Regions from separate parts of the Bradyrhizobium roseum genome, predicted to be linked through region 3. Evidence: predicted binding sites of a transcription regulator. Region 3 holds the regulator's gene; each other region holds the start of a gene.
The links. The regulator PhoB, encoded in region 3, activates phosphate uptake and scavenging genes when phosphate is short. The targets are predictions, from matches to a motif close to TGTCATNNANCTGTCAT.
Positions count from the first base shown of each region.

Region 1: the regulator PhoB is predicted to act here: its motif matches at 5,766-5,782, upstream of QUH67_RS01895 (DUF2794 domain-containing protein).
Region 2: the regulator PhoB is predicted to act here: its motif matches at 2,146-2,162, upstream of QUH67_RS19915 (RNA degradosome polyphosphate kinase).
Region 4: the regulator PhoB is predicted to act here: its motif matches at 1,962-1,978, upstream of QUH67_RS25510 (UDP-2,3-diacylglucosamine diphosphatase).

Region 1 covers NZ_CP129212.1:385,475-392,831, reverse strand. Annotated here, with positions in the region: gene QUH67_RS01920 (arylesterase) at 1-441, opposite strand, end outside; gene QUH67_RS01915 (ABC transporter ATP-binding protein) at 440-1,153, shown strand; gene QUH67_RS01910 (ABC transporter permease) at 1,150-3,720, shown strand; gene QUH67_RS01905 (Bax inhibitor-1/YccA family protein) at 3,962-4,753, shown strand; gene QUH67_RS01900 (GNAT family N-acetyltransferase) at 4,840-5,370, shown strand; gene QUH67_RS01895 (DUF2794 domain-containing protein) at 5,383-5,754, opposite strand; gene QUH67_RS01890 (DUF1223 domain-containing protein) at 6,161-6,919, opposite strand; gene acnA (aconitate hydratase AcnA) at 7,162-7,357, opposite strand, start outside.
Region 2 covers NZ_CP129212.1:4,127,316-4,134,672, reverse strand. Annotated here, with positions in the region: gene QUH67_RS19915 (RNA degradosome polyphosphate kinase) at 1-2,072, opposite strand, end outside; gene QUH67_RS19910 (P-loop NTPase family protein) at 2,221-2,898, opposite strand; gene QUH67_RS19905 (CDP-alcohol phosphatidyltransferase family protein) at 2,996-3,538, opposite strand; gene purM (phosphoribosylformylglycinamidine cyclo-ligase) at 3,689-4,762, shown strand; gene purN (phosphoribosylglycinamide formyltransferase) at 4,759-5,412, shown strand; gene QUH67_RS19890 (glutathione S-transferase family protein) at 5,477-6,208, shown strand; gene QUH67_RS19885 (autotransporter outer membrane beta-barrel domain-containing protein) at 6,433-7,357, shown strand, end outside.
Region 3 covers NZ_CP129212.1:7,075,399-7,082,755, forward strand. Annotated here, with positions in the region: gene QUH67_RS33560 (aspartate aminotransferase family protein) at 1-1,098, opposite strand, end outside; gene QUH67_RS33565 (GcrA family cell cycle regulator) at 1,617-2,126, shown strand; gene phoB (phosphate regulon transcriptional regulator PhoB) at 2,305-3,009, opposite strand; gene phoU (phosphate signaling complex protein PhoU) at 3,020-3,736, opposite strand; gene pstB (phosphate ABC transporter ATP-binding protein PstB) at 3,748-4,569, opposite strand; gene pstA (phosphate ABC transporter permease PstA) at 4,566-5,411, opposite strand; gene pstC (phosphate ABC transporter permease subunit PstC) at 5,416-6,414, opposite strand; gene pstS (phosphate ABC transporter substrate-binding protein PstS) at 6,565-7,357, opposite strand, start outside.
Region 4 covers NZ_CP129212.1:5,359,428-5,366,784, reverse strand. Annotated here, with positions in the region: gene QUH67_RS25525 (Ldh family oxidoreductase) at 1-546, opposite strand, end outside; gene QUH67_RS25520 (Lrp/AsnC ligand binding domain-containing protein) at 620-865, opposite strand; gene thiD (bifunctional hydroxymethylpyrimidine kinase/phosphomethylpyrimidine kinase) at 1,019-1,819, shown strand; gene QUH67_RS25510 (UDP-2,3-diacylglucosamine diphosphatase) at 2,001-2,813, shown strand; gene QUH67_RS25505 (glycosyltransferase family 4 protein) at 2,810-3,868, shown strand; gene QUH67_RS25500 (threonine ammonia-lyase) at 3,922-4,911, shown strand; gene QUH67_RS25495 (caspase family protein) at 4,981-6,573, opposite strand; gene QUH67_RS25490 (adenylate/guanylate cyclase domain-containing protein) at 6,910-7,357, shown strand, end outside.

The DNA of each region.
Region 1 (7,357 bases), 630 kb from region 3:
CTTGCGCGCCTTCAGACGCGTCAGGATATCACTGATCGCCGTGCGGGTGACGGCGGGGTCGACTCCGCGCAGCGCATCGTTGGCGCCGAGTTCGAGGATCACCGCCTCGGTTCCCTCGGGGATCGACCAGTCCAGTCGGTCGCGCCCCCCGGAAGAAGTATCGCCGGATACCCCGGCATTGATCATGTCGACCTTTATCCCCTTGTCAGCCAAGGCTTTTTGCAAACGCGCCGGAAACGCCGCCGAGGCCGGCAGACCGAAACCGGCGCTCAGGGAATCGCCGAGAACGACCATTTTGACCGGCTTGGCGGGCACTTGAACTGGGGACTGGGCCAGAACCGGCCCGGCCGTCATCAAAATCACAATCAACACGCCTAAGTGCGCAAACAACCTTTGCAAGCCCTCGACCCGAGCGGCTGAAGTGCCATATGACCGAGTCATGGACAGTCTCATCGAACCCTCTTCACTCACCGGCGTTGCTCCGGACACCATAACCATTTCCAACGTCAACCTCTCGCTCGGCTCGGGCGCTGCACGCGTACATATCCTGAAGGATATCAGCCTTCGTGTGGCATCGGGCGAGGCGATCGGCCTGATCGGGCCATCAGGTTCGGGCAAATCGACCCTGCTGATGGTGATGGCGGGGCTGGAGCGTCCTGACAGCGGAGAGGTGGTGGTCAACGGCACCCCGTTCAATGCCCTCGACGAGGATGCGCTGGCGCGCTTCCGCGGACGCCAGGTCGGCATCGTGTTCCAGTCGTTCCATCTGATCCCGACCATGACGGCGTTGGAGAACGTCGCGGTGCCGCTGGAGCTCGCCGGCAACCCCGATGCGGCGGCGCGCGCCGCGCAGGAGCTGGCATCCGTCGGCCTCGGCGAACGCCTGCATCACTATCCGACGCAACTTTCGGGCGGCGAGCAGCAGCGCGTTGCGCTGGCCCGGGCACTGGCGCCGGACCCAGCGATTCTTGTCGCGGACGAGCCGACCGGCAATCTCGACGAGACCACCGGCCGGCAGATCGTCGATATGCTGTTCACCAAGCACGCCGAACGCGGCATGACGTTGGTGCTGGTGACGCATGACACCTCGCTCGCACAGCGCTGCGACCGCGTGGTGCGGTTGCGTTCCGGCCGCATCGACGGACATTCATGACAAGCATTTCCGAACCCGTCTATCGCAGCCGCGCGTCGTCCCTTGCCTTGCGCTACGCGCTGCGCGAACTGCGCAGCGGCTTGCGGGGATTTTATGTCTTCATCGCCTGCATCGCGCTCGGCGTGATGGCGATTGCCGGCGTCGGCTCGGTGGCTGCCAGCCTCAGCGAAGGGTTGACGCGCGAGGGCCGCACGCTGCTCGGCGGCGACGTGGCGTTCTCGCTGATCCAGCGCGAAGCCAAGCCGGAGGAAATCGACTTCCTGCGCGCCCGTGGCCAGGTTTCGGTCGCCGCGGCGCTGCGCGTCATGGCGCGCAGCAATGACGGCCAGCTGGCGCTGGTCGAGCTCAAGGCCGTGGACGGCAACTACCCGACGCTGGGGGAAGTCACGCTCGATCCCAAAATGCCGATGGCCGATCTATTGGCCGAGCGTGACGGCGCGTTCGGCGCGGCGGTCGATTCGACGCTGCTGGCGCGGCTCGATCTCAAGATCGGCGACCGCATCACCATCGGGAATGCCAACTTTCAGATCCGCAGCGTGGTGGTCGCCGAACCCGACAAGCTCGCCGGCAATGTCGGTTTGGGCCCGCGCGTCCTCGTCAGCGAGCAGAGCCTGCGCGCGAGCGGGTTGCTGCAGCCCGGCAGCCTGGTGCGCTGGATCTACCGCGTGAAGCTGCCCAACAATGCGGCCGATGATCGCGCCGCAACCCAGTTGATCGACAACGCGCGGAGCGCCCTCCCCGAGGCCGGCTGGTGGATCCGTAGCAGCAGCAACGCTTCGCCGCAGCTCGAACGCACCATCAACCGCTTCAGCCAGTTCCTGTCGCTGGTCGGCCTCGCCGCTCTCCTGGTCGGCGGCGTCGGCGTCGCCAACGCGGTCAAGAGCCACATCGATCGCCGCCGCGACGTCATCGCCTCGTTCAAGGCGCTGGGCGCCACCGGCCGCGACGTCTTCACCATCTATCTGACGCAGGTGATCCTGCTCGCCGGGGTCGGTTCAGTGATCGGATTGGCGATCGGGGCAGCCTTGCCCTTTGCCATCGTCGGCCTGTTCGGCAAGCTGCTGCCGCTGCCGGTCATCCCCGCCCTGCACGCGGACGAACTGGCGCTCTCGTTCGTCTACGGCCTGCTCACCGCGCTCGCCTTCGGATTATGGCCGCTCGGCCGGGTGCACGACGTGCCGGTCGCGGCGCTGTTTCGCGAGGAAGTGTCGGGCGAATGGCGCCGGCCGCGCTGGAGCTATCTGGCGCTGATGGCCGCGGTGATCGCGCTGCTGGTCGGCGTGGCCATCGGCCTTTCCTACGACAAGCGGGTGGCGGCCGTATTCGTCGTCTCGTCAGTGGCGGTATTCGCGCTGCTGCGCGTCGTGGCGGCCGGGCTGATGGCGCTGGCGCGCCGCTTGCCCCGAAGCCGAATCACCATGCTGCGGCTGGCGATTGCCAATATCTACCGGCCCGGCGCGCTGACGCCCTCGGTCGTGATGTCGCTCGGCCTCGGGCTCGCGGTGCTGGTCACGATCACCCAGATCGACGGCAATCTGCGACGGCAGTTCCTGGCGGCATTGCCGGAGAAAGCCCCCTCATTCTACTTCATCGACATCCCGACCGCCGATGCCGACCGGTTCGGCGACTTCCTCAAGAAGGTAGCGCCGCAATCGACGGTGGACGACGTGCCGATGCTGCGCGGACGCATCGTCGCCGCCCGCGGCGTCAAGGCCGACGAACTCAAGGCGTCGCAGGATTCCGAATGGGTGCTGCAGAGCGATCGTGGCCTGACTTATACCAACGAGGTTCCCAAGGGCTCGAAGGTGGTCGAGGGCGAATGGTGGAGCGCGGACTATCAAGGGCCGCCGCTGGTCTCGCTGGAGAAGAAGATCGCCGACGGCCTCAAGCTCAAAATCGGCGACGAGATCGTCGTCAACGTGCTCGGCCGCGACATCTCGGCCAAAATCAGCAATCTGCGCAACGTCGACTGGCAGGGGCTCGGCATCAACTTCGTGTTGGTGTTCTCGCCCAACGCGTTCAAGGGCGCGCCGCACAGCCATGTCGCGACCCTGTCCGAGGCCCACCCGGACCCGGCCGGCGACGCCCGAATCATCAAGCAGGTGGCGGACGCCTTCCCGATGGTCACCAGCGTGCGGGTCCGCGAGGCGCTCGAAACCGTCGGCACCGTCATCGCCAATCTCGTGCTTGCCATCCGCGGCGCCAGCGCGGTGACGCTGATCTCGGCGATCCTGGTGCTGGGCGGGGCGCTCGCGGCCGGACACCGCCACCGGGTCTACGACGCCGTCATCCTGAAGACGCTGGGGGCGACCCGGGCGCGGCTGCTCGGCGCCTACGCCCTGGAGTACCTGATGATCGGCCTCGCCACGGCGGTATTCGGCGTGATCGCGGGTTCGATCGCTGCCTGGCTGATCGTAACCCGGCTGATGACGCTCAGCTTCATCTGGCAGGCCGGCAGCGCCGCCGGCGTGGTCGCCGCCGCCCTGGTCGTCACGGTGGGCCTCGGACTCGCCGGAACGTTGCTGGCGCTCAACCAGAAGCCGGCCAGCGTGTTGCGTAATTTGTGACAATTTGTAGCGGCAGAAACGCCGGGTTAACGCTGCTTTTGCTTGGGAATGACGGCAGAAGCGACATTCAGCCGCGCATGGAAGCTTGCGACGAATGTGTTAGTTTCCCACATATCAGCCAAGATCAGATACGGGCTTGATGACGTCGAGCGAATGTCAGCAAGTCGGGACATCTGAGATAGAAATCCAACCGGCGCCGCAAACCCTTGCGCTCCGCCGGGCAACCAACGGGAATTCGACCATGTCGGACCTAGACCGTAACTACGCTTCTCCTTTCGGCCGGGCCGCCGGGCGCGTTGATGCCGCGACCGTCGATGCCGGTCTGCGCGCCTACATGCTGCGCATCTACAACTACATGAGCATCGGCCTGGCCATCACCGGCCTTGCAGCGCTCGGCGTCTATATGGCCGCCGTGACCACCGATCAGGCCGGCGCGGCGGCGCGAATTGGCAAAGTCTTCCTGACGCCGTTCGGCCAGGCGATGTATGTCAGCCCGCTGAAGTGGCTGTTCATCCTTGCGCCGCTGGTGATGGTGTTCGCGATCTCGGCCGGCATCAACCGGCTGCGGCCTGCGACCGCCCAGATGCTGTTCTGGGTGTTCTCGGCGCTGATGGGCATCTCGCTGTCGTCGATCTTCCTGGTGTACACGCACACCTCGATCGTGCGGGTGTTCTTCATCACCGCGGCCACCTTCGGCGCGCTGAGCCTGTACGGCTACACCACCAAGCGTGACATGAGCGGCATGGGGTCGTTCCTGTTCATGGGCCTGATCGGCGTCATCATCGCGAGCGTGGTCAACCTGTTCCTCGCCAGCTCGATGCTGCAGTTCATCGTCTCGGTGGTCGGCGTGCTGGTGTTCGCGGGCCTCACGGCCTGGGATACCCAGCGGCTGAAGAACGACTACATCTACGGCTACGCCTCCCAGGGTGGTGAAATTGCAGAGAAGGCGGCGATCACCGGCGCGCTCTCGCTCTACCTGAACTTTATCAACCTGTTCACGCTGCTGTTGCAGCTGCTCGGCCAGCGCGAGTAGTCGCCGCCGCAGAGGCTACAAAGTCAGAGCCCCGGCCCAACGGCCGGGGCTTTTCTTTTGCCGGCAGCGAAAATACTCTACCGGCCATGTTCGCTCCCGAAATCCGTACCGCCACCGAGGCGGACCTCCCCGCTATCACCGAAATCTATGAGCACGCGGTCCGCTACGGCACCGCGACGTTCGAACTGATCCCGCCCGATCTTGCAGAGATGACGCGGCGGTTCAGGGCGCTCACAGACGACGGCTTCCCCTATTTCGCCGCGGCGGTCGACGGCACGGTGATCGGCTATGCCTATGCCGGCCCCTATCGGCCGCGGCCGGCGTACCGTTTCACGGTGGAGAATTCCGTCTATTTGCAACCGGCGATCCACCGCCGCGGCATCGGCCTGCAGTTGATGCAGCGGCTGATCGCCGAGTGCGAGGCACGCGGATACCGGCAGATGATCGCCGTGATCGGCGACTCCGCCAACGCCGGCTCGATTGGCGTTCATACCCGATGCGGGTTCCAGATGATCGGGACGCACCCGAATGTCGGGCTCAAATTCGGCCGCTGGCTCGACACCGTGATGATGCAGCGCGCACTGGGGGAGGGTGGGACAACGGTGCCGGCATCGTAGTTTCGTGCCCGGCTAAACCACCGCCAGCTTCCGGTCGATCACCAGCAGCACGCGCTCGAGCTCGTGGCCGCGGCGCAGGATCAGGCCTGTCGCCGCGATCACGCTGTACATGCCCTGCTTGCGCGCGAGCCGCGGATCCTTCTCAATCCGGTAGATTGGAACTTCGGAGGCACGGCGAAATACCGAAAATACCGCACGATCCTTCAGGAAGTCGATGGCGTAGTCGCGCCATTCGCCGTCGGCGACCATGCGGCCATACAGATTGAGGATAAGGTTGAGTTCGAGGCGATTGAACGTGACGCGAACTTGCTGCGGCGCTGCAGTGGCAGGACGTGCCACCGCGCGTATCGCGCTTGGATCGGTGTCCTCCGATATCGTGCTCATGGAGCGCCTCCTGTCATCCAATTTACATGATTGCGCTAACCGGAGGACGCCGCAAGGGGGTGCAACTACGCGGAAAACCGCCAAGTGCGGCGACATGCTGGAACACGATTCACGGGATCGTTAGCGGAATCTTATTACTGCCCCACTTCCGCCAACCGCCCGCCCCGCTAGGTTGCAACAAGAGGATACTGCGTTGGCCCGGTCCTTTCGGTTCCGGATTCCTCAGCCCCCAGCCCCCCGGGGCCGTCGGGATCGGGCCTATTCGCAGAGGGAGTACAATCCCGATACTGGGCCAACGAAAGTTGGTCCTTTTTCGTTTGCGGCTCGAGCTGCGACACATCGGCATTGGGCGCGTTCCCACCTCGCCTGCCGCGACGACATCCAGACGGAAAGTCAGGGGAGAAAGTTAGCGCAGCACGGTGAAGGCGGCGCCGAGCATTGCGCCTGGCCTGTCACGGCTGCCATCCTGGACATAGACGACTGCCGCATCGACTCCATTGCTGGAGATACTGTCCAGCGGAACTGTCCAGCTTCCCGCAGTGCCGTTCCAGTCGCCGATCTTCACGATATTGCGCACCACGTTGTAGTAGGTGACCTGCTGGCCGCGGTTCTCACCGCGCCCGATCGAAATCGGCACGGCCCGCGAGACCGAGCAAAGCCAGACTTCGCCGCGACCCGTCGCCGCCTTGCTTGCCTCAACCGAAACGTTGATCTGCTTGCCCGACAAGGTCATCGAGACCGGCACCGACATTACGCCCTCGGCCTTGCCCGTGCTCTTGATGGCTTTATCGATGGCGGTGCGATCGCTGCCGATCACCTGCGCCGAGCCGTTGACGATCATCTGCGGCGTATAGAGATTGCGGTCACCGCGGACGTGTGAATAGGCCTTCTGCCGCGCGCTGAACCGCGAGTCCGCCAGCGTATCCTTCCAGCCGAGATAGTCCCAATAGTCGATCGGCATGCTCAGCGCGATCACGCCCGGATCCTTGGCGAGTTCGCCGACGATCTTGTCGGCCGGCGGACATGACGAACAGCCCTGCGAGGTGAAGAGTTCGACCACCGTGCGCGGATCGGCATGGGCCGGCCGGATGACCGCGATGATCGCGCAGACCCCGAGCGCGCCGGACCAACGCGATATCAAATTGTGGGCCATCAACGCTGTCATTGTGCGAACCGGTCGTAACGTCTTCCGTCGGTATTGCGGGGCATGATCAAACCTCAAAAAAAGCGTGCCCCAAACACGCGAAAGCGGCCCTTCATTAGGCCGCCTTCTTCCTGGTCGCTACTCACTTCGAAGTGAGGCACTGATCACAAATCCGCGCTTCAAAGCGTTTTCAAGCGAACGCCGGCCCCGGACTTGATCCGGGGTGGTTGCCGGCTCGCGTGAAAGCGCGTCAAAGGAGAACCCTACGCCGCGAGCTTGCGCAGCACATAATGCAGAATGCCGCCGTTCCGATAGTACTCGAGCTCGTCGAGCGTATCGATGCGGCAAAGCAGCGGCACGCGCTGCAGCGCGCCATCGCCGGAGACGACCTCCGCCGTCAGCATCTGGCGCGGCTTCAGGTCGCCCTGGAGGCCCCGGATCGTCACCTTCTCGTCACCC
Region 2 (7,357 bases), 2.9 Mb from region 3:
CCTTTTGCGGCCTTCATACGCGTAGACGACCCATCCGGCAACAACTGCCAGCTCTGCTCGGTATCCTTCAGGTTGGCGACCATGATCTGTTCGAGAACCTGTTGATGTACCGTGGGATTTTGCAACGGACAGAGCACCTCGACGCGGCGGTCGAGGTTCCGCGGCATCATGTCGGCGGACGAGATATACACAGCCGCTTTGGCGCCCGGCAGGCCTTGCCCCATACCAAAGCAGTAGATTCGGGTGTGCTCCAGGAATCGGCCAATGATCGACTTGACCCGGATGTTGTCGGATAGCCCGGGAATGCCCGGCCGCAGGCAGCAGATGCCGCGGACCACCAGTTCGACCGTCACGCCGGCCTGCGAGGCCTCGTAAAGCGCGTCGATCACGTCGGGGTCGACCAGTGAGTTCATCTTCATCCAGATGACACCCGGCTTGCCGTGCCGGGCATGACTGGCCTCGCCCTTGATGTGTTCGATGATGCGCGTGCGCAGCGTCAGCGGCGACACCGCCATTCGCTCGATATCGCTCGGTTCGGCATAGCCAGTGATGTAGTTGAATACCCGTGCCGCGTCGCGGCCGATGATCGGGTCCGAGGTGAAGTAGGACAGATCGGTATAGATTCGCGCCGTCACCGGATGGTAGTTGCCGGTACCGGTATGAACATAGGTCGTGAGATTGCCGCCCTCGCGCCGCACCACCATCGACAGCTTGGCGTGGGTTTTCAGTTCGAGAAAGCCGTACACCACCTGCACGCCGGCGCGTTCGAGATCGCGCGCCCAGCGGATGTTGGCCTCCTCGTCGAACCGCGCCTTCAGTTCGATCAAGGCTGTCACGGACTTGCCGGCCTCGGCGGCCTCGGCGAGTGCGCGCACGATCGGCGAATTATTCGAGGTGCGATAGAGCGTCTGCTTGATGGCGACCACATCGGGGTCGCGCGCCGCCTGCTGCAGGAACTGCACGACCACGTCGAAGGATTCGTAGGGGTGATGGACGATCAGGTCCTTCTGGCGGATCGCCGCGAAAATGTCGCCGCCATGGTCGCGCACCCGTTCGGGATGCCGCGGCACATAAGGCGCAAATTCGAGGTCGGGCCGGTCGAGCCGGGTGAGCTGCGAAAGCTCGTTCATCGCCAGCACGCCGTCGACCAGAAATACTTCATCGTCGGCGGCGGAAAGCGCCTGCTGCACGAATCCGCGCAGCGCCTCCGGCATCTTGGCTTCCATCTCGAGGCGGATCACCGAACCACGCCGACGTCGCTTCAGTGCGCTCTCGAACAGCCGGACCAGATCCTCCGCCTCTTCCTCGATTTCGAGTTCGGAGTCGCGGATGATGCGGAAAGCGCCCTGGCCGTTGACGGTATAGCCGGGAAACAGACGGCCGATGAACAGGCCGGTGGCTTGCTCCAGCGGGATCAGGTTCACCGCGCCGTCCTTGCCGGCAGGCATGCGGATGAAGCGGTCGATCTTGCCCGGCATGCGGATCAGCGCGTTCATCGCCTTGCCGTCGGACACCCGCGCCAGCTGCAGCGCGATGGTGAAGCCGAGACTCGGGATGAACGGAAACGGGTGTGCCGGGTCGATTGCCAGCGGCGTCAGCAAGGGGAAGATGCTGCGGAGGAAATAATCCTCGAGCCAGCTGCGCTCGGCCTTGGTGAAGTCGTGGCCATCGACCAGCATGATGCGGGTTTCGGACAGGATGGCGCGCAGATCGCGCCAGATCGCTTGCTGGTCGGAGGCGAGTTCCGAAACCGTCTTGTTGATGAGGACCAGTTGCTCGGCCGGCGTCAGGCCATCGGGGCTGCGTTCGGCGATGCCCTCGCGAACCTGCGCCTTGATGCCGGCGACGCGGACCATGAAGAACTCATCAAGGTTATTGGCGGATATCGACAGGAACCGGACCCGCTCCAGCACCGGATGGCCCGGATTGACCGACTCCTCGAGCACCCGGCGGTTGAAATGCAGCCAGGAGAGTTCCCGGTTGATGAATCGCTCGGGGCTCGCGGCGATAGAATGTGGAGCTTCGGAAGTCGCCTCTTTTTCTTTTATTTCAATGGCTTGCGACGATTCCATAAGGCTTTTATCCATATCGCGAGAGGCATGGCGGACAATAGGGGAAATCCAGCCGGCAGCATGTGATATGCCGATGACGTTTCAATGACATTGATGTTCCGCCAGAGGCCGCCGTCAAGGCGGCAGGAAGCAGCAGACGCTTCAACAGTCAGGCTTCGCGCAACAGTTCCGCCGCCAGCGCCCGGGTCACTGGCCGGCCGAGCCGCAGGGCCTCGGTATCGAGCCGTTCGACCGCCTGGCGGGCGGCGGCGTAGGAACGCTCGATCCGGGTGACGAGGTAGCTCACGACGCTCTCGTCGATGCTCAGCTGGCGGTCCGCGCAGAATTTCACGATCAAACCGCGAAACAGCAGGTCATCCGGCGGCAGCAGCGACACCACGGGCGCGGCGCGCAGCCGGGAGCGAAGATCGCGCAGTTCGACCTCGAACGCGGCCGGCGGAACGCGGCCGGTGATCAGCACATAGGCTTCGTCCTCACGCGCGAGATTGAACAGGTGAAACAGCGCGCGTTCGTCGAAGTCGGCAGGCCTCAGATCCTCAACCACCAGCGCGCCGGTCGCGAGCGCGCCCGGAACGGATGTGGGGCCGAGCGCGTGCGCCGAGATCGAGCGCGCGCCGGCCTGCTCGGCCCAGATCGAGGCGAGGTGGCTCTTGCCGGAGCCTTCGGGGCCGACCAGCAGCATGATGCGGTTCGGCCAGTCCGGCCAGCTTTCGATCAGCGCAAGCGCTGCTTCATTGGACGGCCCTTCCAGGAAATTGTCGCGGGTCAGGCTCTCCGCATGCGGCAATGTAAAGGCCAGCTGACGGGGGTGAACGCGAACTGCCACGCAAATCTCCAGGCCGGAATCCGGCAGCCTTCATAGCGTTTTCAGGCGAAGGGGGCACCGGTCCGTGTAAAGGAACGCGTCAAAACAAGCGAAATGGTTAGTGCCCGTCGATCGTGCTCATGTGCCGCACCCACTCGACGAGATAGAGCGAGATCGAAACCAAAGTAAAGACCGTAACAAGACCCATCAGGATCACGTCATAGGGCGCCGGCGTGAAATTGAAGCCGAGCGACGCCAGCACCAGCGCCGCGAACGCCACCTGCGCCACGGTGTTGAGTTTCGACACCATCAGCGGTTTCATCGGAATCGGCTTGTCGAACAGCCAAGAAACGATCACGGCCATGACGATCATGATGTCGCGGGACACCACGAGTATCACGATCCAGCGCGGTACCGCGCCCCAGATGCCGAGCGCCACGAAGATCGACACCAGCAGCGCCTTGTCGGCAAGCGGGTCGAGCAGGGCGCCCAGCTCGCTCGCCATGTTGAAACGCTTGGCGAGAAAGCCGTCGACGGCGTCGCTGACGCCGGCGATGACGAAGATCGCGAAGGCGATCTCCATCTGGCTGGAGACGATCGCCCAGACGATGACCGGTACCAGGATGATGCGGCCCAGCGTAATGATATTCGGAATACTCAACTCGGTCGCTTCCCCGGCTCCCGGCCTAAATCCGGCCCCTGGCGGGTTCTGCCGGCTCTTATCTACATAGTATATGTGTCAGACGCCCGCGAGCCATTGCAGGATCGCGGAAATCCTCGTAACCAGCGGTCATCATACTGGAATTTGGGCATGAACGACCGCAAAAACGGGCTCACTTACGCCGATTCGGGGGTCGATATCGACGCAGGCAACCGTCTGGTCGACCTGATCAAGCCGATGGTCCGCGCCACGGCCCGGGCGGGCGCCGACGCCGAAATCGGCGGGTTCGGCGGCCTGTTCGACCTCAAGGCGGCCGGGTTCAAGGACCCCGTGCTGGTGGCCGCGACTGACGGAGTCGGCACCAAGGTCAAGATTGCGATCGAGACCGGGCTGCATGGCGGCATCGGCATCGACCTAGTGGCGATGTCGGTCAACGACCTCGTGGTGCAGGGCGCGGAACCGCTGTTCTTCCTGGACTATTTTGCCTGCGGCAAGCTCGATCCGGAAGCTGCGGCCACCATCGTGGCCGGCGTCGCCGAGGGCTGCCGGGAATCCGGCTGCGCCCTGATCGGCGGCGAGACCGCCGAAATGCCGGGGCTCTACAAGGACGGCGATTACGACCTCGCGGGCTTTGCAGTTGGCGCCGCCGAGCGCGGCACGCTGTTGCCGAGCAAGGATATCGGGGCGGGCGACGCGGTGATCGGCCTCGCCTCGTCGGGCGTTCACTCCAACGGCTTTTCGCTGGTCCGCAAGATCGTCGAACAGTCCGGGCTCGGCTTCGATGCCCCGGCGCCGTTCTCGCCGGTGATGACGCTCGGCGGCGCGCTGCTGACGCCGACGCGGCTCTATGTGAAATCCTGCCTGCGCGCGATCCGCGAGACCGGGGCCATCAAGGGCCTCGCCCACATCACCGGCGGCGGTTTCACCGACAACATTCCGCGCGTGCTTCCCAAGCATCTCGGGGTCGGCATCGACCTGGCGCGGCTGCCGGTGCTGCCGGTGTTCAAGTGGCTGGCGGCCGAGGGCGGCATCGCCGAACTCGAATTGCTGCGCACCTTCAACTGCGGCATCGGCATGATCGCGATCGTGAAAGCGGACGCGATCGCGCAGGTGACGGACGTCTTGACCGAAAGCGGCGAGACCGTCGCCCTGCTCGGCGAGGTGATCCCGGCGGCGGGCGAGCATCGCGTGGTCTACAACGGTCACCTCGATCTCACGCAATGAAGCGCCGCGTCGCCATCCTGATTTCGGGACGCGGGTCCAACATGGCTGCGCTGATCGATGCGGCGAAAGCTGCGGACTTTCCGGCCGAGATCGTCGCCGTGATTTCCAACCGCGCGGATGCCGCCGGGCTGCAGAAGGCCGCCGCCAGCGGGATCGCAACCGTCGTCATCGAGAGCAAGCCGTTCGGCAAGGATCGCGCCGGTTTTGAAGCCGTGCTGCAGCGGTCGCTGGAGCAGCACAAGGTCGACCTGATCTGCCTGGGCGGGTTCATGCGGCTGTTCACCGCCGAATTCGTGCAGCGCTGGTACGGCAAGATGCTCAACATTCATCCCTCGCTGCTGCCATCCTTTCCCGGCCTCGATCCGCACGGCCAGGCGCTGCAGGCCGGGGTGAAGCTCTCCGGCGCGACGGTCCATTTCGTGATCCCCGAAACCGACGCCGGACCGATCGTCATGCAGGGCGCGGTCATGGTCGGCGATGACGATACCCCCGAGACGCTGTCGCAGCGTATCCTCGGCATCGAGCACCGGATCTACCCGGAGGCGCTGCGGCTGCTGGCGAGCGGCAAGCTTCGGCTTGAGGGCAACGTCTGCCAGGTCGCCGGCGGCACCGATCGCGACGGCACGCTTATCTCGCCGCTGACGGTCTGATATTATCTGCCCATGTGGACGCACGGGCGCGATAGAAGCGTGCGGCAAAATCGTCGAGGTTTCCATGATCACGCTCTACGGTTCCGGGCCCAATTTCGGCCTGCCAGACGCAAGCCCGTTCGTGACCAAGGCCGAGACCTTGTTGCGGATGTCGAAGCTTCCCTTCAAGAAGGCGCTGATGAGCTTTTCGAAAGCGCCGAAGGGCAAGATTCCGTACATCGACGACGACGGCCTGTTGCTGGGCGATTCCACATTGATCCGCTGGCACCTGGAAAAGAAATACGGCATCGATTTCGACCAGGGCCTCACCGCCGAGCAGCTCGCGATTTCATGGGCGTTCGAGAAAATGGCCGAGGACAGTCTGTACTGGGCCAGCGTCTACTTCCGCTGGATGATCGATGCCAATTTCCGCAAAGGGCCGGTCAATTTCTTCAAGGGCGTGCCCGCGCCGGTCCGCCCTGTCGTCGTCTCGCTGATCCGCCGCCGGCTGCGCAAGACCTTGCACGGGCAGGGGATCGGCCGGCACTCGGCGGATGAGATCACGGCCATCGGAATCCGCTCGATCGACGCGATGGCGGCCTATCTCGGCGACAAGACGTTTTTCATGGGCAGCGCACCGGCCGGCATCGACGCCACGATGTTCGCCTTCGCGGTCAGTGCGATTTGTCCGCTGTTCGAATCCGACCTGCAGCGGGCGGCCGCCAGCCATGACAATTTACGGCGCTATGTCAGCCGGATGACCGCGCGATTCTATCCGGAACTCGACGAGATTGCGGGCTGCCAGGCCGCGGCGTGAACGCAAAGGCAGGGTGACCCTTCGACGAGGCATCAAGCGAGCGAGCCGGAAATCGGATTCCTGTCTTGCGCGGGCTGTGGCAGCCAAACAACAATACCTTTATTCATGGGCCAGTCCGACGGCTAACCGATTGACCCATCGGACGAACTGAGCGCAAATCAGCCCGATTGATCGGGATTTGCGCGTTTTTCGAGCCGATGGTTTTGCTCTTGGGAATGGATTACATGCGCGGCTCACTGCAGCGATCGCGAGCATGGAAAATCCGGATCGGTGACGCGCCGGCGCGGCTGGTCGCGATGGCGTCCGTTTTGATCGGCATCACGTCCGCTGCGCACGCGCAAACACCGCCGACGCCTCCAACGCAACCGGCGCCCGAAATGACGCCGATGACCGTCAATTCGATGGTGTCGTCCAACGCGGCGCTAGCCAATCTCGGCAGCAGTTTCCTGGAGCGGCTCGGCAACCAATCCAACGGGTTCAACCGCCTGCAGCGCACCAACCCGGGCGGCGGCGGTGCTTCCGAAAACACGGAAGCGCCGCGCTATCGGACCTGGTTCGAAGGCTACGGCAATTATACGAAGAACGGCGCGGTCGGCGATTTCGTCGGTGACACCAGGAAGACCTGGGGCGGGGTCGCCGGGATCGGCGCGCGGGTCGCACCGGGCATCAATATCGGATTGTCGGTCGACCAGAGCCGTTCTGCGATCGATATCCCGCTGGCGCTGCAATCGGCGACGATCGACCTGACCCAGATCGGGTTCACCGCCTCGGTCGACAGCGGGCCGTGGACCTGGGCCAGCGCGGTGGTTCATGGCTTCGGCAATATCAACTCGCGCCGCGACACCGGGTTCGGCATTGCGACCGCCGGCTACAATGCGCGGCTCGACGGCATGCTCAGCGAGGTCAGCTACTACTGGACCCGCGACCAGGGCCGTATCGTGCCCAAGGCGGCGTTCGAATACGTCCAGGCGCGGACGGGGTCGTTGCAGGAGATCGGCGGCCTTGATCCGGCGACGGCGACGGGCGCCACCGTGCAGCGCGGGCGGCTGTTGATCGGCGCGGAGGTCGGCCGCTACTGGATTCTTGACGGCAAGATTTTCGACATCTCCGGCTACGGCAAGTTCGTCGACAACCTCGTGCAGAATTTCT
Region 3 (7,357 bases):
GCGCACCACATTGTCGCCGGCGCCGACGGTGAGCAATTTCTGGTCCCGCAGCGCGTTGACGAGATCGCCCGAGGGAACCACGGCCTTGACGCCGATCAAGAGCCCCTCGCCGCGCACTTCCGCGAGTATGGCGGGATAGCGGTCGACCACGGAGGCGAGCTTCTGTTTCAGCAGCAGCGACATCTTCTGCACGTGGTCGAAGAAGCCGGGCTTGAGCATGACGTCGAGCACCGCATTGGCCGAGGCGATCGCCAGCGGGTTGCCGCCGAAGGTCGATCCGTGCGAACCGGGCGTCATGCCGCTGGCCGCTTCCGCAGTCGCCAGCACCGCGCCGATCGGAAAGCCGCCGCCCAGCGCTTTCGCCAGCGACATCACATCGGGGGTGACGCCGATGCGCTTGTAGGCAAAGAGATCGCCGGTGCGGCCCATCCCGGTCTGCACTTCGTCGAACGCCAGCAGCAGGCCGTGTTCGTCGCAGAGCTGCCGCAGCGCCTTGAAGAACGACTGCGGCGCCGAACGCACGCCGCCCTCGCCCTGCACCGGCTCGATCAGGATGCCGGCGGTATGCGGACCGATCGCCTTCTTCACCGCTTCGAGATCGCCGTGCGGCACCTGGTCGAAGCCGTCCATCGGCGGGCCAAAGCCTTCGAGATATTTGGCGGAGCCGGTGGCGGCAAGCGTGCCGAGCGTGCGGCCGTGGAACGCGCCCTCGAAGGTGATGAGGCGATAGCGTTCGGGATGGCCCTTGGAGAACTGATAGCGGCGCACGAGCTTGATCACGCCTTCCATCGCTTCCGCGCCGGAATTGCAGAAGAACACCATGTCGGCGAAGCTCTGCTCGCACAGCCGCGCGGCGAGCTTCTCTCCGTCCGGGCTCTTGAACAGGTTCGACATGTGCCAGAGTTTTGTCGCCTGCTCCTGCAGCGCCGCGATCAGGTGCGGATGACAGTGGCCCAGCGCGTTGACCGCGACGCCCGAGGTGAAGTCGAGATAGCGCTCGCCACCGGTCGATGTCAGCCAGCAGCCTTCGCCGCGTTCGAAGCCGAGGTCGACCCTGGCAAAGACGGGGAGCAAATGCGAGGCGGCGCTATGGGTCATGGCAATCACTTGAGGTTCGAGCCCTGTCTTCAAGACCTGCCGTGGAGCACGTCCGTGCCTTGACATCGGTGCCTTGGCGCGAGGCGGCGACAGCCGGTCTTGCGAAACGAAACGTGCCGCCTCTTTGGGGCGGCACGTGAGAGGCATTCTATGTGGGCGCGGAGCGCTGTCAACACGCCATGGAACACGCCTTTCCTGCATCTCAGGAGGGCTAAATCCGTAGGATTGCGGTGTGGTGGAAAACACGCAGTATCGTGCCTACATGTCGGAACATGTGGACGTTGGGGCGCGGACTCTTGCGCCGGAGTCACGCCATATTGTAGCTTTTGGGCTGTCGGGTACGACATCTCGTGCGGCGGTTTTTATCCCTAAGAGTCCATTTTGTATTGCGTACACGTTCGGGCGCGCTTTCCGCGCCCGGCGAGGGCTAAGGGATTCTGACCGCAGGGTTTTTTGAGACGAATGACGTCGCCCGCGCTGCCCCATATCGGCCGGCGCGGTGCGAAGGAAAGACTACGATGACGGTATTGACCTGGTCCGACGATCGCGTCGAGCAGCTGAAGAAGCTCTGGGAAGCCGGCTTGTCGGCAAGCCAGATTGCCGCGGAACTCGGAAATGTGACCCGAAACGCTGTGATCGGCAAGGTGCACCGGCTGGGCCTCTCCGGCCGCGCCAAGTCACCCTCCTCGGCCGCGCCGCGGCAGCGCAAGGCGCGCCCGGCCCAGCAGATGGTGCGCGTGTCGCGCCCGGTTTCGCGCGGCAACACCGCGCTGGCGCACGCCTTCGAGGTCGAGATCGAACCCGATCCGATCGCCTTCGACAACGTGGTGCCGATGAGCCAGCGGCTGTCGCTGCTCGAACTCAACGAAGCCACCTGCCACTGGCCGGTCGGCGATCCCGCCAGCCCGGAATTCTTCTTCTGCGGCGGCAAGGCGCTTTCGGGACTGCCCTACTGCGCGCATCACTCGCGCGTGGCGTATCAGCCGGCGTCCGATCGGCGGCGTGCGGCACCGAAGCCGACCCGTTAAGTCGCGCGCGATACTCCAAAGCGGCCGTCCCTGCAAACGCAGGGGCCCATCACCACAGGTGTGTGGGGTTTTGGCGAGCGTGAGCTCCGGGCTCAATTCAACAATCGAGATTCGTGGTTATGGCTCCCCGCGTTCGCGGGGACGGCGATAGAATGCAGGGTGAGGCACTGGAGCCGTGCTACGACTCCACCTTCGCGAACCGATCATCCAGCGCATATCCCGCGCCGCGCACGGTGCGGATCGGATCCTGTTCGCGGCCCGGGTTGAGGAGTTTGCGCAGCCGGCCGATGTGGACGTCGACGGTGCGTTCGTCGATGTAAATGTCGCGGCCCCAGACGCTGTCGAGCAATTGCTCGCGGCTGAACACGCGGCCGGGATGCTCCAGGAAAAATTCCAGTAGCCGATACTCGGTCGGGCCGAGATCGATCGAGCGGCCCGAGCGCGCGACGCGGCGCTTCTCGCGATCGAGTTCGATATCGCCATAGGTCAAGACGGTAGCGAGCCGCTCTGGGCTTGCCCGCCGCAGCAGACCCTTCACCCGCGCCAGCAACTCCGGCACCGAAAACGGTTTAACGATGTAGTCGTCGGCGCCGGTCGCAAGGCCACGCACCCGCTCGCTCTCCTCACCGCGCGCCGTGAGCATGATGATCGGCAACTGCTTGGTCTCCGGCCGCGCCCGCAAGCGACGGCACAGTTCGATACCCGACAGGCCCGGCAGCATCCAGTCCAGCACGACGAGATCGGGAATGCGCTCCTTCAGCCGCGTATCGGCATCGTCGCCGCGGCCGACGGTTTCGACCTCATAGCCTTCGGCGTCGAGGTTGTAGCGCAACAGCGTGGTCAGCGCTTCTTCGTCCTCGACCACCATAATGCGCGCGCTCATCTTTTATTCCTCAAGTACTAGGCAACGTGGTGGCAAACGTCGTCATGTCGCCCTTCGGGCGCTTGTCGAGCATCTGCTGGCCTTCGATCATGTAGAACACGGTTTCGGCGATGTTGGTCGCGTGATCGCCGATCCGCTCGATATTCTTGGCACAGAACATCAGGTGAATGCAGAACGAGATGTTGCGCGGGTCTTCCATCATATAGGTCAGGAGTTCCCGGAACAACGAGGTACAGATGGCGTCGACTTCCTCGTCGCCCTTCCATACCGCCAGCGCCGCCGGGAGGTCGTGCGCCGCATAGGCGTCCAGCACCGATTTGACCTGCGATTGCACCAGGTCGGTCATGTGCTCCAGGCCGCGAATGAGCTTCAGCGGCTGAAAATCATTCTCCAGCGCGGCGACGCGCTTTCCCATGTTCTTGGCGAGATCGCCGATCCGCTCCAGGTCGGTGGCGACACGCATGGCGCCGACGATCTCGCGCAGATCGACCGCCATCGGCTGGCGCCGTGCGATGGTCAGCACCGCGCGCTCCTCGATCAGGTGCTGCAGACGGTCGACCTCGACATCGGCCGCGACGACGCGGTTGCCGAGCGCGACGTCGCGGCGGACCAGCGCGTCGACGGATTCGGTGATCATGCGCTCGACCTGGCCGCCCATCTCGGCGACGAGACGGGTCAATTCCTGGAGGTCGCTGTCGAACGCCTTGGCGGTGTGTTCAGAAGCCATTTTCTATCTCCTCAACCGAACCGGCCGGTGATGTAATCTTGCGTGCGTCGATCGCTCGGGGAGGTGAATATCTTGTTGGTGTCGTCGAACTCGATCAACTCGCCGAGATACATGAAGGCGGTCTTGTCGGAGACGCGCGCCGCCTGCTGCATGTTATGGGTGACGATCGCGATCGTGTAGTCCTCCGCCAGTTCGGTGATCAGTTCCTCGATCTTGGCGGTCGAAATCGGATCCAGCGCCGAGCAGGGTTCGTCGAACAGGATCACCTCCGGCCGCACCGCGACCGTACGCGCGATGCAGAGCCGCTGTTGCTGGCCGCCGGACAGCGAAAGGCCGCTGGCATTGAGTTTGTCCTTGACCTCGTTCCACAGCGCGCCGCCGCGCAGCGCCTTCTCGACCCGGCCGTCCATCTCGGACTTGGAGATCTTCTCATAGAGGCGGATGCCGAAGGCGATGTTTTCGTAGATCGTCATCGGGAACGGCGTCGGCTTCTGGAACACCATGCCGACACGGGCGCGCAGCAGATTGAGGTCGAGCTTGGGGTCGAGAATGTTGGTCTGGTCCAGCATCAACTGGCCGGTCGCTTTCTGGCCGGGATAGAGATCGTACATCCGGTTGAAGATCCGCAGCAGCGTGGACTTGCCGCAGCCGGACGGGCCGATGAAGGCCGTGACACGGTTGGTGCCGAGCGTCAGATTGATATCCTTCAGCGCGTGATGTTCGCCATAGTAAAAATTCAAGCCGCGGGCGGTCACCTTTGGCGGCGCCTCGGGCAGCGCCACCTGCGGAACGGATCCGCTCGCATTACTCACGGATACGGAGAGTTCGGTCATTTGGATGTCCTCTCGGCGCCGAGAACGCGCGCGCCAATATTCAGGGCCAATACGGTGAGCGTGATCAGCAGCGCCCCGCTCCAGGCGAGTTGCTTCCAGTAGGCATAGGGGCTCTGCACGAAGTTGTTGATGGTGACCGGCAGGTTCGCCATCGTTTTGGTCATGTCGAGACTGAAGAACTGGTTCGACAGCGCGGTGAACAGCAGCGGCGCGGTCTCGCCGGCAACGCGCGCTGTCGCCAGCAGCACGCCGGTGATCAGGCCCGCGCGCGCGGCGCGATAGGCGATCCGCCGGATCACCAGCGAGCGCGGCAGGCCGAGCGCGGAGGCTGCCTCACGCAGTGGATTGGGCACCAGTCCCAGCATGTCCTCGGTGGTGCGGACCACCACGGGGATCACGATCACGGCCAGTGCCAGACAGCCGGCGAACGCCGAGAAGCCGCCCATCGGCACCACAATCGCGCCGTAGATGAACAGGCCGATAATGATCGACGGCGCGCTCAACAGAATGTCGTTGATGAAACGGATCACCGACGTCAGCTTGTCGTGCTTGCCGTATTCGGCGAGATAGGTTCCCGCGAACAGGCCGAGCGGCGCGCCGATGCCGACCCCGATCACGGTCATCATGATCGAGCCGACGATGGCGTTGCGCAGGCCACCGTCGGTCGAACCCGGCGGCGGCGTATCCTGGGTGAAGACGGCGAGGTTGAGCCCGGCGAGACCGTTGTAGAACAGCGTGAACAGGATCAGCGCCAGCCAGGTGACACCGAACAAGGCGGCGCCCAGGCAGAGAAACTTAACAATGATGTTGTTGCGGCGGCGGGATGCGTAGATCGGGTTCATAATCTTAGCTCCCCGCCTTCTTTTCCAGCCGCATCAGCATCAGGCGCGCGGCCGCCAGGACGAAGAAGGTCAAGACGAACAGCAGCAGGCCTAGCAGGATCAGGCCGGATTGATGCAAGCCATCGCTCTCGGCGAACTCGGAAGCGATCGCGGCGGAAATCGTGGTGCCCGGCGCGAAGATCGAGGACTGGATCTTGAACGAATTGCCGATGATGAAGGTCACCGCCATGGTCTCGCCGAGCGCACGGCCGAGCGCCAGCATGATGCCGCCGATCACGCCGACCCGGGTGTAGGGAATGACGACGTTGCGGACGACTTCCCAGGTGGTGCAGCCGACGCCATAGGCCGCTTCCTTCAATACCGGGGGCACCGTCTTGAAGACGTCGACCGAGATCGCGGTAATGAAGGGCAGCACCATGATGGCGAGGATCAAGGCCGCGTTGAACAGGCTGAGATAGGACGGCGGACCCGCGAAGATGGTTCCGAGCACCGGGACGCCGTCGAACACGGAAATCATGAACGGCTGGAAATTGTTGGCCAGGAACGGGCCCAGCACGAAGAAGCCCCACATGCCGTAGATGATCGAGGGTATCCCGGCGAGCAGTTCGACGGCAAGCCCGATCGGACGACGCAGCCAGATCGGACAGATCTCGGTGAGAAACACCGCAATGCCGAGGCCGACCGGAATGGCGATCATCATCGCGATCACGGAGGTGATCAACGTGCCGTAGATCGGACCGAGCGCGCCGAGAACCGGCGGATCGGCCGACGGCGCCCAGCGCTGCGTCCACAGGAAGGCCGCGCCGTACTCGCGCATCGCCGGCCATGCGCCGACGATCAGCGATAGAATAATGCCGCCGAGGATGAGGAGAACCGAGATCGCGCAGGCGCGCGTAATCCAGTAGAAGGTGACGTCGCCGAACTTGAAGGCGCTGAGCGCCCTCGCACGATCGTAAGGTCCGGCAGCATCCATTACGTCGCGCTCAACCGCCATTTCTGCCACGCCAATCCCCTGTACTTATAGCCCAATGACCCGGACGTCGGTGCACGGCTTTTTTGGGCTCGCGCATTTTTCTTGCCTCTCCTATCCCGAGAGGGGTGCTCAACCCGGCCAAGACCGGGTTGAGCGAGCTTATTGTGAGGCACTTGCCGATCAGCTCTTGATGTCGGCCGACCAGGTCTTCTCGATCAGCTTGACCACGGGCTCCGGCATCGGAATGTAGTCGAGCTCCTCGGCCATCTTGTCGCCCTTCTCGAAAGCCCATTTGAAGAACTTGATCGCTTCCTTGGACGCCGCCTTGTCGGTGGCATCCTTGTGCATCAGAATGAAGGTCGCGCCGGTGATCGGCCACGACGCTTCGCCGGGCTGGTCGGTCAGGATGACGAAGTAGTTCTTGGCGCCCGCCCAGTCGGCATTGGCAGCCGCAGCTTGGAAGGCCCCGATGGTCGGCTGTACGGTCTTGCCGGCCTTGTTGATCATCGCGCCGTAGGTCAGCTTGTTCTGCTTGGCGTAAGCGTACTCGACATAGCCGATCGAGTTCTTGGTCTGGCTGACATTGCCTGCAACGCCTTCATTGCCCTTGGCGCCGACGCCCGTCGGCCACTCGACCGCGGTGCCGGAACCTGCCTTCGTCTTCCACTCGGCATTGGCTTTCGAGAGGTAATCGGTCCAGAGGAACGTGGTGCCGGAGCCGTCAGAACGGCGCACGACCGTGATGGCGTCGGCAGGTAGTTTCAGCTTCGGGTTGAGCTTGGCAATCGCCGGATCGTTCCAGGTCTTGACCTTGCCGAGATAGATGTCGCCGAGCAGCTCGCCGGAAAACACCAGTTCACCCGGCTTGATGCCTTCAAGGTTCACCACCGGCACCAGTGCACCCATCGCCTGCGGCCACTGAATCATGCCTTCCTTGTCAAGCTGTTCCGGCTTGAGCGGCATGTCGGAGGCG
Region 4 (7,357 bases), 1.7 Mb from region 3:
CGTCGTCGCCATGTCGAGCACGACAGGGTTCTCCTCGCCGGCCGGGATCGCGGCGGCGATCGGGTTGGTCGACAGCAGCATGTCGAGGCCGCCCCAGGGCGGCAGATGGTTGGCGTTGCCGACCGCGAAATAGAGCCCGATCATGTCATGGGCGAGCGGCATCGTGGCATAGAGCGAGGCGGGGCCGGCGTGGTTGGAGAATTGCGAGTTGACCCAGCCGATGCCGGTGGTGCGCGCCTTTTCGATCGCCATCTCGGCCGCGCGTTTCATCACGAGGTGGCCCATGCCGTTGTCGCCGTTCAAGACGGCGGTCGCGGCATGTGCGTGCACCACATCGATGTTGGGCCGGACGTTGACGCCGCCGGCCTTGATGCGCCTGACATATTGCGGCAACCGGCTGACGCCGTGGCCATCGGACCCCTGCAGGTCGGCCGCTGCCATCAGCTCCGCGACCGCCGCCGCATCGGCGTCCGGCAGGCCCACCGCAATGAGTGCCTGCTGAATGAAATCCCGCAGCCGGGCAGAAGTGACGGTTGTTTCGGACAAGACGGGCGCTCCCAGAGGCCGGCGGAGCGTGGCCGCGGCAGGCTAAGTCGATGCGGGGTAGAGGGTTATGAGGCTAGCCGGTGCCGAACGCCTTGAAGGTGATGATGGTGTGGGTGTCCTGGATACCCGGAATCACCTGCACCTTCTCGTTGACGAAGTGGCCGATGTCGGTGTCGTTGTCGACGTAGAACTTGACCAGCAGATCGTAATCGCCGGCGGTCGAATAGATCTCCGAGGCGATCTCCGCCTCGGCGAGCGCGTTGGCGACGGCGTAGGACTGGCCGAGCTTGCATTTGAACTGAACGAAGAAGGGAACCATCGCTGTCGTCTCCGGAAAATTTGCCCCAATAGGCCAAAAACGACGCTCCAAGGCAAGCCAAAGGCAAGCCGGCTTGCTGCCCATGGCGGGCCGCGCTAGGACAGGCCAACAACGAGGTATGGCCCTCAACCCCTCATTTCGACGAGACTTTCGATGACCACGCCGATTGCGCTGACCATCGCCGGTTCGGATTCCTCTGGCGGCGCCGGCATCCAGGCCGACCTCAAGACGTTCGCAGCGCTCGGCGTCTACGGCGCCTCGGTGATCACGGCGCTGACCGCGCAGAACACGACGGGCGTCAGCGGCATCCACCAGGTGCCGGCCGAGTTCGTCACCGCGCAGATCGACGCGGTGTTTTCCGATCTGGCGGTGGGGGCGGTCAAGATCGGCATGGTCGCGCATCCGCCTGTCATCGATGCCATCGTCGCGGGGTTGAAGCGCTGGTCGCCAAGACACGTCGTGCTCGATCCCGTGATGGTCGCAACCTCGGGCGACCGGCTGCTCGCGGCGGAGGCCGTCGACGCGCTGCGCACAAAACTCATTCCGCTGGCGTCGGTGATCACGCCCAACCTGCCGGAAGCCGCCGACCTGCTCGGCGAAGGCGTGGCGAAGGACGATGCCGCCGTCGAACAACAGGGCAGGCGATTGCTGGCGCTCGGCTGCAAGACGGTGCTGATCAAGGGCGGCCATGGGCAGGGTGCCGAGAGCATCGACTATCTGATCGACGCGTCCGGCGTCACGGCGCTCGCCGCGCCGCGCGTCGCCACCAAAAATACCCACGGCACCGGCTGCTCGCTCTCCTCGGCGATCGCCGCGGGGCTGGCAAAGGGGGAGGACATGACGACCGCCGTGCGCAACGCCAAGGCCTGGGTTAGCGTCGCGATCGCGGCAGCCGATCGCTTCAGCGTCGGCCACGGCCACGGCCCGATCCATCATTTTCACAAGTTCTATTGATTTATCTCTCGTCGTCCCTCCGCTCGCAGCGACGCCACCGAAATGTTGCCTCGCCGATGTCGCCTGCCTGTCGCATCGCGCTGGTATCCGCAATCTGCGGGGCGCGACAATGATTCTCGTGGGGCTATGGGTCGCGTGAACTAGTCATCGCCCTGTCACAAAAATCTGTCAGGGGACAGGTATGGGTAGTGACTCTTTGAGTGAAGACAGCCCTGAACGGCGTTTTCGCACCTTGTTCATCTCCGACGTCCATCTCGGAGCCCGCGGATCGCAAGCCGACCGCCTGCTGGATTTCCTGAGAAGCCACGACGCCGATACCATCTATCTCGTCGGCGACATCGTCGATGGCTGGGCGTTGAAATCGAGCTGGTACTGGCCGCAATCGCACAACGACTTCGTGCAGAAGATGCTGCGCAAGGCGCGCAAGGGCGCCAAAGTCATCTACGTGCCGGGCAATCACGACGAGTTCCTGCGCAACTATTACGGCACGCATTTCGGCGGCATCGACGTCGTCGAAAACACCATTCACGAGGGCGCCGACGGCAAGCGCTATCTCGTCATCCACGGCGATATCTTCGATCTCGTGGTGCAGAACGCGCGCTGGCTCGCTCATCTTGGCGACAAGGCCTACGATTTCGCCATCCAGATGAACCGGCTGGTCAACTTCTTCCGGCGCATGTTCGGTGTGCCCTACTGGTCGCTGTCGCAATGGGCGAAGCAGAAGGTCAAGAATGCCGTGAACTATATCGGCGCGTTCGAAACGACGTTGGCCGGCGAGGCGCGGCGGCACGGCGCGGACGGCGTGATCTGCGGCCACATCCACTACGCCGTGATCCGCGACGAGCACGGCATTCGCTACATGAATTGCGGGGACTGGGTCGAAAGCTGCACCGCGCTCGCCGAGCACGAGGACGGCCGGTTCGAAATCATCACCTGGGCTGATCCGCAGCGAAATACGGCTCCCGTTCCCCGCGTCGCAGCGCGTGCCGCATGACGCACATCCTGGTCGCGACCGATGCGTGGCACCCCCAGGTCAACGGGGTGGTGCGGACGTTGACGGCGATGGCGGAAGCGGCCAAGGGCTTCGGCGTCGAGGTGAGTTTCCTGACGCCGCAATCGTTTCGCACTTTTGCGATGCCGAGCTATCCCGAACTGCGGCTGGCGTTGCCGTACCCGGCAAAGATCGCAAGACTGATCGCGGCGGCGAAGCCCGACGGCATCCATATCGCGACCGAAGGCCCGATCGGGCTGCTGGTCCGGCGCTATTGCCGCAAGCGTGGCCTGCCGTTCACCACGAGCTTTCACACCCGCTTCCCTGAATATGTTTCGGCGCGTTCGCCGGTGCCGGAATCCTGGGTATGGCGCGCACTGCGCGCGTTCCACCGGCCGAGCCAGGCCGTGATGGCGGCAACGCCGGCGCTGGCGACCGAATTGCGCGCGCGCGGGTTTCGCAACGTGGTGCTGTGGTCGCGCGGCGTCGATACCGCGCTGTTTCATCCGCGCAGCATCGACCTTTGTCTGCCGATGCCGGTGTTCCTCAGCGTCGGGCGCATCGCGGTCGAAAAGAATCTCGAGGCTTTCCTCGACCTCGATCTGCCGGGCACCAAGCTCGTCGTCGGCGATGGGCCGGCCCGCGCGGCGCTGGAGCGGAAATATCCGGATGCCGTGTTCCTCGGCGCGAGGCACGGCGAGGAACTGGCCGAAATCTACGCGGCCTCCGATATTTTCGTGTTTCCCAGCCGGACCGACACGTTTGGCCTGGTGCTCCTCGAGGCGCTCGCCAGCGGCCTGCCGGTGGCGGCCTTTCCGGTCACCGGACCGCGCGACGTGATAGGTGCTTCGCCGGTCGGCGTGCTGGACGAGGATTTGCGCGCGGCCTGCCTGGAGGCGCTGCAGGTTTCGCGGGACGACTGTGTGGAATTCGCCGCCGGCTACAGCTGGCAGGCCTCTGCGCGCGTCTTTGTCGATCATGCCCTGAACGTTCGCCCCGAGCTGCCGGAAGGCGATGTGGCCGAATTCAGGGCAGAAGACCCGCATTTCGCCGCCTGATATCACCGGAATGCGTCTTGCCCGTCCGTCGGCAACCGCGATACAAGTTGCGGATGCCAGAAACGATCTCAAATCCACCGATTGGCGCGGCCGATATCGAGGCTGCCGCCAAGGTGGTTGCGCCCTTTGCGGTGCGGACGCCGCTATTGTCGTTCCCCGTTCTCAATGAACGGGTCGGGGCAAAAGTCTTCCTGAAGCCCGAAATGCTGCAGCGGACCGGATCGTTCAAGTTCCGCGGCGCTTTCAACAAGCTGGCTTCTATTCCGCACGACAGGCGCGTCGGCGGAGTGGTCGCATTCTCTTCCGGCAACCACGCCCAGGGCGTGGCGGCGGCGGCGCAGATCCTCGGCATGCAGGCGACCATCGTGATGCCCGCGGATTCGCCGGTCACCAAGCGCGAGCGCACCAAGGGCTACGGCGCCGAAGTGGTGCTCTACGACCGCGACAGGGAAGACCGGGAAGCCATCGCCAACGGGATTGCGCAAAAGCGCGGCGCGACGCTGGTGCGTCCCTATGACGATCCGTTTGTCATCGCCGGACAGGGCACCGCGGGCCGCGAGATCGCCGAGGACATGGCCGCACTCGGGCTCGTTCCCGACATCGTGGTGGCGCCGGCATCGGGTGGCGGGCTGATCGCCGGCGTGGCGACGGCGGTGAAGGCGAAATTCCCGCAGGCCCAGGTCATCGTCGCCGAGCCCAAGGACTACGACGATCACGGCCTGTCGCTGCGCGCCGGCCACCGCGAGGCGCATCACGCCGCCGGGCGCACCATCTGCGATGCGCTGATGGCGGCGATGCCGGGCGAGCTCACGTTTTCGATCAACAGCAAGCTGCTCGCCAGCGGCGTGATCGCGTCCGACGAGGAAGTCGGCGCCGCGGTCGCCTATGCCTATCGGGAATTGAAACTGGTGGTCGAGCCGGGCGGGGCGGTCGGTCTCGCCGCGCTGCTGGCCGGGCGCATCGACGCCAAGGGCAAGAACGTCGTCATCGTGCTCTCGGGCGGCAATGTCGACGCCGACCTGTTCGCCAGGCTGGTCGCCTGATCATCCCATCCGAAACATAACCGGGCAGAGCGCCAGCTCTGCCCGGATGCATGATGACGTGAGCTTTTGTCAGCGCCGTCCGAAGCCGCCGCCGAACGAACGGCCTCCGCCGAATGATCCGCCGCCGCCATACGACCCGCCGCCGTACGAGCCGCGCGCGAACGACATCCGCGACGGGCCGGGTGAGAAACGCTGGCTGAATCGGTTACCCATTCCGCCGCCGAAATGACGCTGGCCGCTGCCGAGCATGTGCTTGTTGCCGGTCCGCATCGGATGGTTGCCGAACTTGCCGGGCATTTTTGAGAACTTGCCGTGGTTGCCTGCGTTGAAAGGACCTTGCTTGTTCCTGCCGGGCAGCCCTCCCATCTTGCCGTTGCCGAACGGCTTCGATGCGCCGTGACCGGGCATATGCTGGAACGGGCCCGATCCGCCTCCGCTCTTGTTGTGGGCGAACGAGGATCCGAAGTTGCCGTGCTTGTACGACGGCGAGTGCTTCGCCAGATGCGTGAACTGCATCAGCGGAACGGCCTTCGGCGCGCCGTACAGCTTCAGCGCCGCGGGCGCGTAGAGGCTGTTGGAATAATTCTGGTGGAACGTCTTGTAGGCGAGCGGCGAGTTCGCGACCACCGCCTTGTGCCACGCCTTGGCGACCTTCAAATTATAGTGCAGTACGCGGATCTCGTCCGCCAGCGGGTCGGTCGGATAGAGCCGGATGAACTCCTCATAATATTCAGGCGACCCCTCCGACACCACGTAGTCGTAAGCCTGTCGCACCGACCGTGACGGCAGGTTCGCCGCCATCTGCACGATCGGGCTGCGATCCGGCGCACGGCCTGCGGCCACGGCGGTATCGCCGAAGAAAAAGAAATCGGAGGTCAGCGACGAGCTTTCCCACGGCGTCTGCCGGCCCCGTGTCGCGTGGTTCACTTCGAGCCGGACGCGCTTGAACAGTTGCTCGATCGGCAGGTTCGGTTCGCGCGCGTTATTGATGAACGCGGACGTATACGGGCTGTGGTTGCCGTCACCGTCTGCCGCCTCCATGCCCGGTGCGGTGGAGTAGCCGACGATCGAGCCGTTCGGCGCATCGACGATGGCGAGGCCCCGCCCGGCGTCATTGGCCTGCGGAAACGGATTGTTGCGGCAGGCGTCGAGCACGACGATGCGCATCCGGCTCGTGATCGATTCAAGCGTGCCCATCAGGTCGACCAGCCGCAGCGAATTGGCGTCGAGATCGTACGCTGTCGAGATTTTCGCATCGATCGGAAGCAGATAGTTTTCGCCCTCGACCTGCACGCCGTGACCGGCATAGTAGATCATGGCGACGGTGCCGGGGCCGCGCTCGGCGACCTTCGCCGTAAAGTCCTGCACCACCCTGACCATGTCGCTGCGCTTCAGGTCGGTCGCCTGCGTCACCTCGAAGCCCGCGGCGTTCAGGAGTTGCGACATCGACTGCGCGTCGTTGCCGGGATTGGCGAGTCTTGGCGCGGACTGGTAGTTCGAATTGCCGATCACCAGCGCGACGCGCTGGTCCTTCGGTAGCGTCTGCACGCCGCTGCGGATGTCGGCGGTCGGGGCTTCCGCCCGCGCCATGCCGGCTGTGGCGAAACTCGACAGGCCGGCCAGCAGGCCGGCGACCAGATGCGATAGCTTAAAGCGGGACATGGCTGCCTCCTCAGGCGACGCGGGTTGGCGAGATTGGTTGCCAGGACGCTAGGCGAGGTCGGTCGCGTCGTACGTGAGCGCGGTCACGCGGGGCAGCGCGCGGCGCATCGGTTCGCGTTACGGATCGGACGACCCGGGGCAGGGGCGAAGGCGCTTGCTCCAGGCTCCGGCGTCGCCGTTAAGTCGCTGAAACTGGTTCAAAATCCGCTGTACGATCGCGGGCACATGGTGTTCAATCGCGGACACTGCCTGCCCCGGGCACGGCCGCTCGGCAGCGTTATCCGGACACGGCCCGCCGTCCGCCGGGCCGCATGGCAGGGGCGGTGGAAACTGAACATGGTGGTCATGAGCAGCCAGCCGCAGCCCGATCGCTTGGGCGCAATTCATCGAACGCAGGCGCCGCCGGATGTGGAGAATGCAGCTCTGCATCCCGAGCGGCGGCAGCTCACCGTGGCATTCATCGACATAGTCGGTTCGACGCCCCTGAGCGAGCGGATCGACCCCGAGGAGTTTTTCGGGGTCATCAAGACCTACCGCGATATCTGCGACGAACAGATCCGCCGCTACGGCGGTCACATCGCCCGGCTGATCGGCGACGGTTTGCTCGCCTATTTCGGCGTGCCGCAGGCCCATGAAAACGATCCCGAGCGCGCGGTGCGCGCCGCGCTGGCGGTCGCCGCGGCGATCAAGGAGCACCATTTTCCGCTGTCGGACGGCAGTTTCGTCCGCCTCGGCGTGCGCATCGGAGTCAACACGGGGGTGGTCGTCGTCGGCAGCGTGCCGG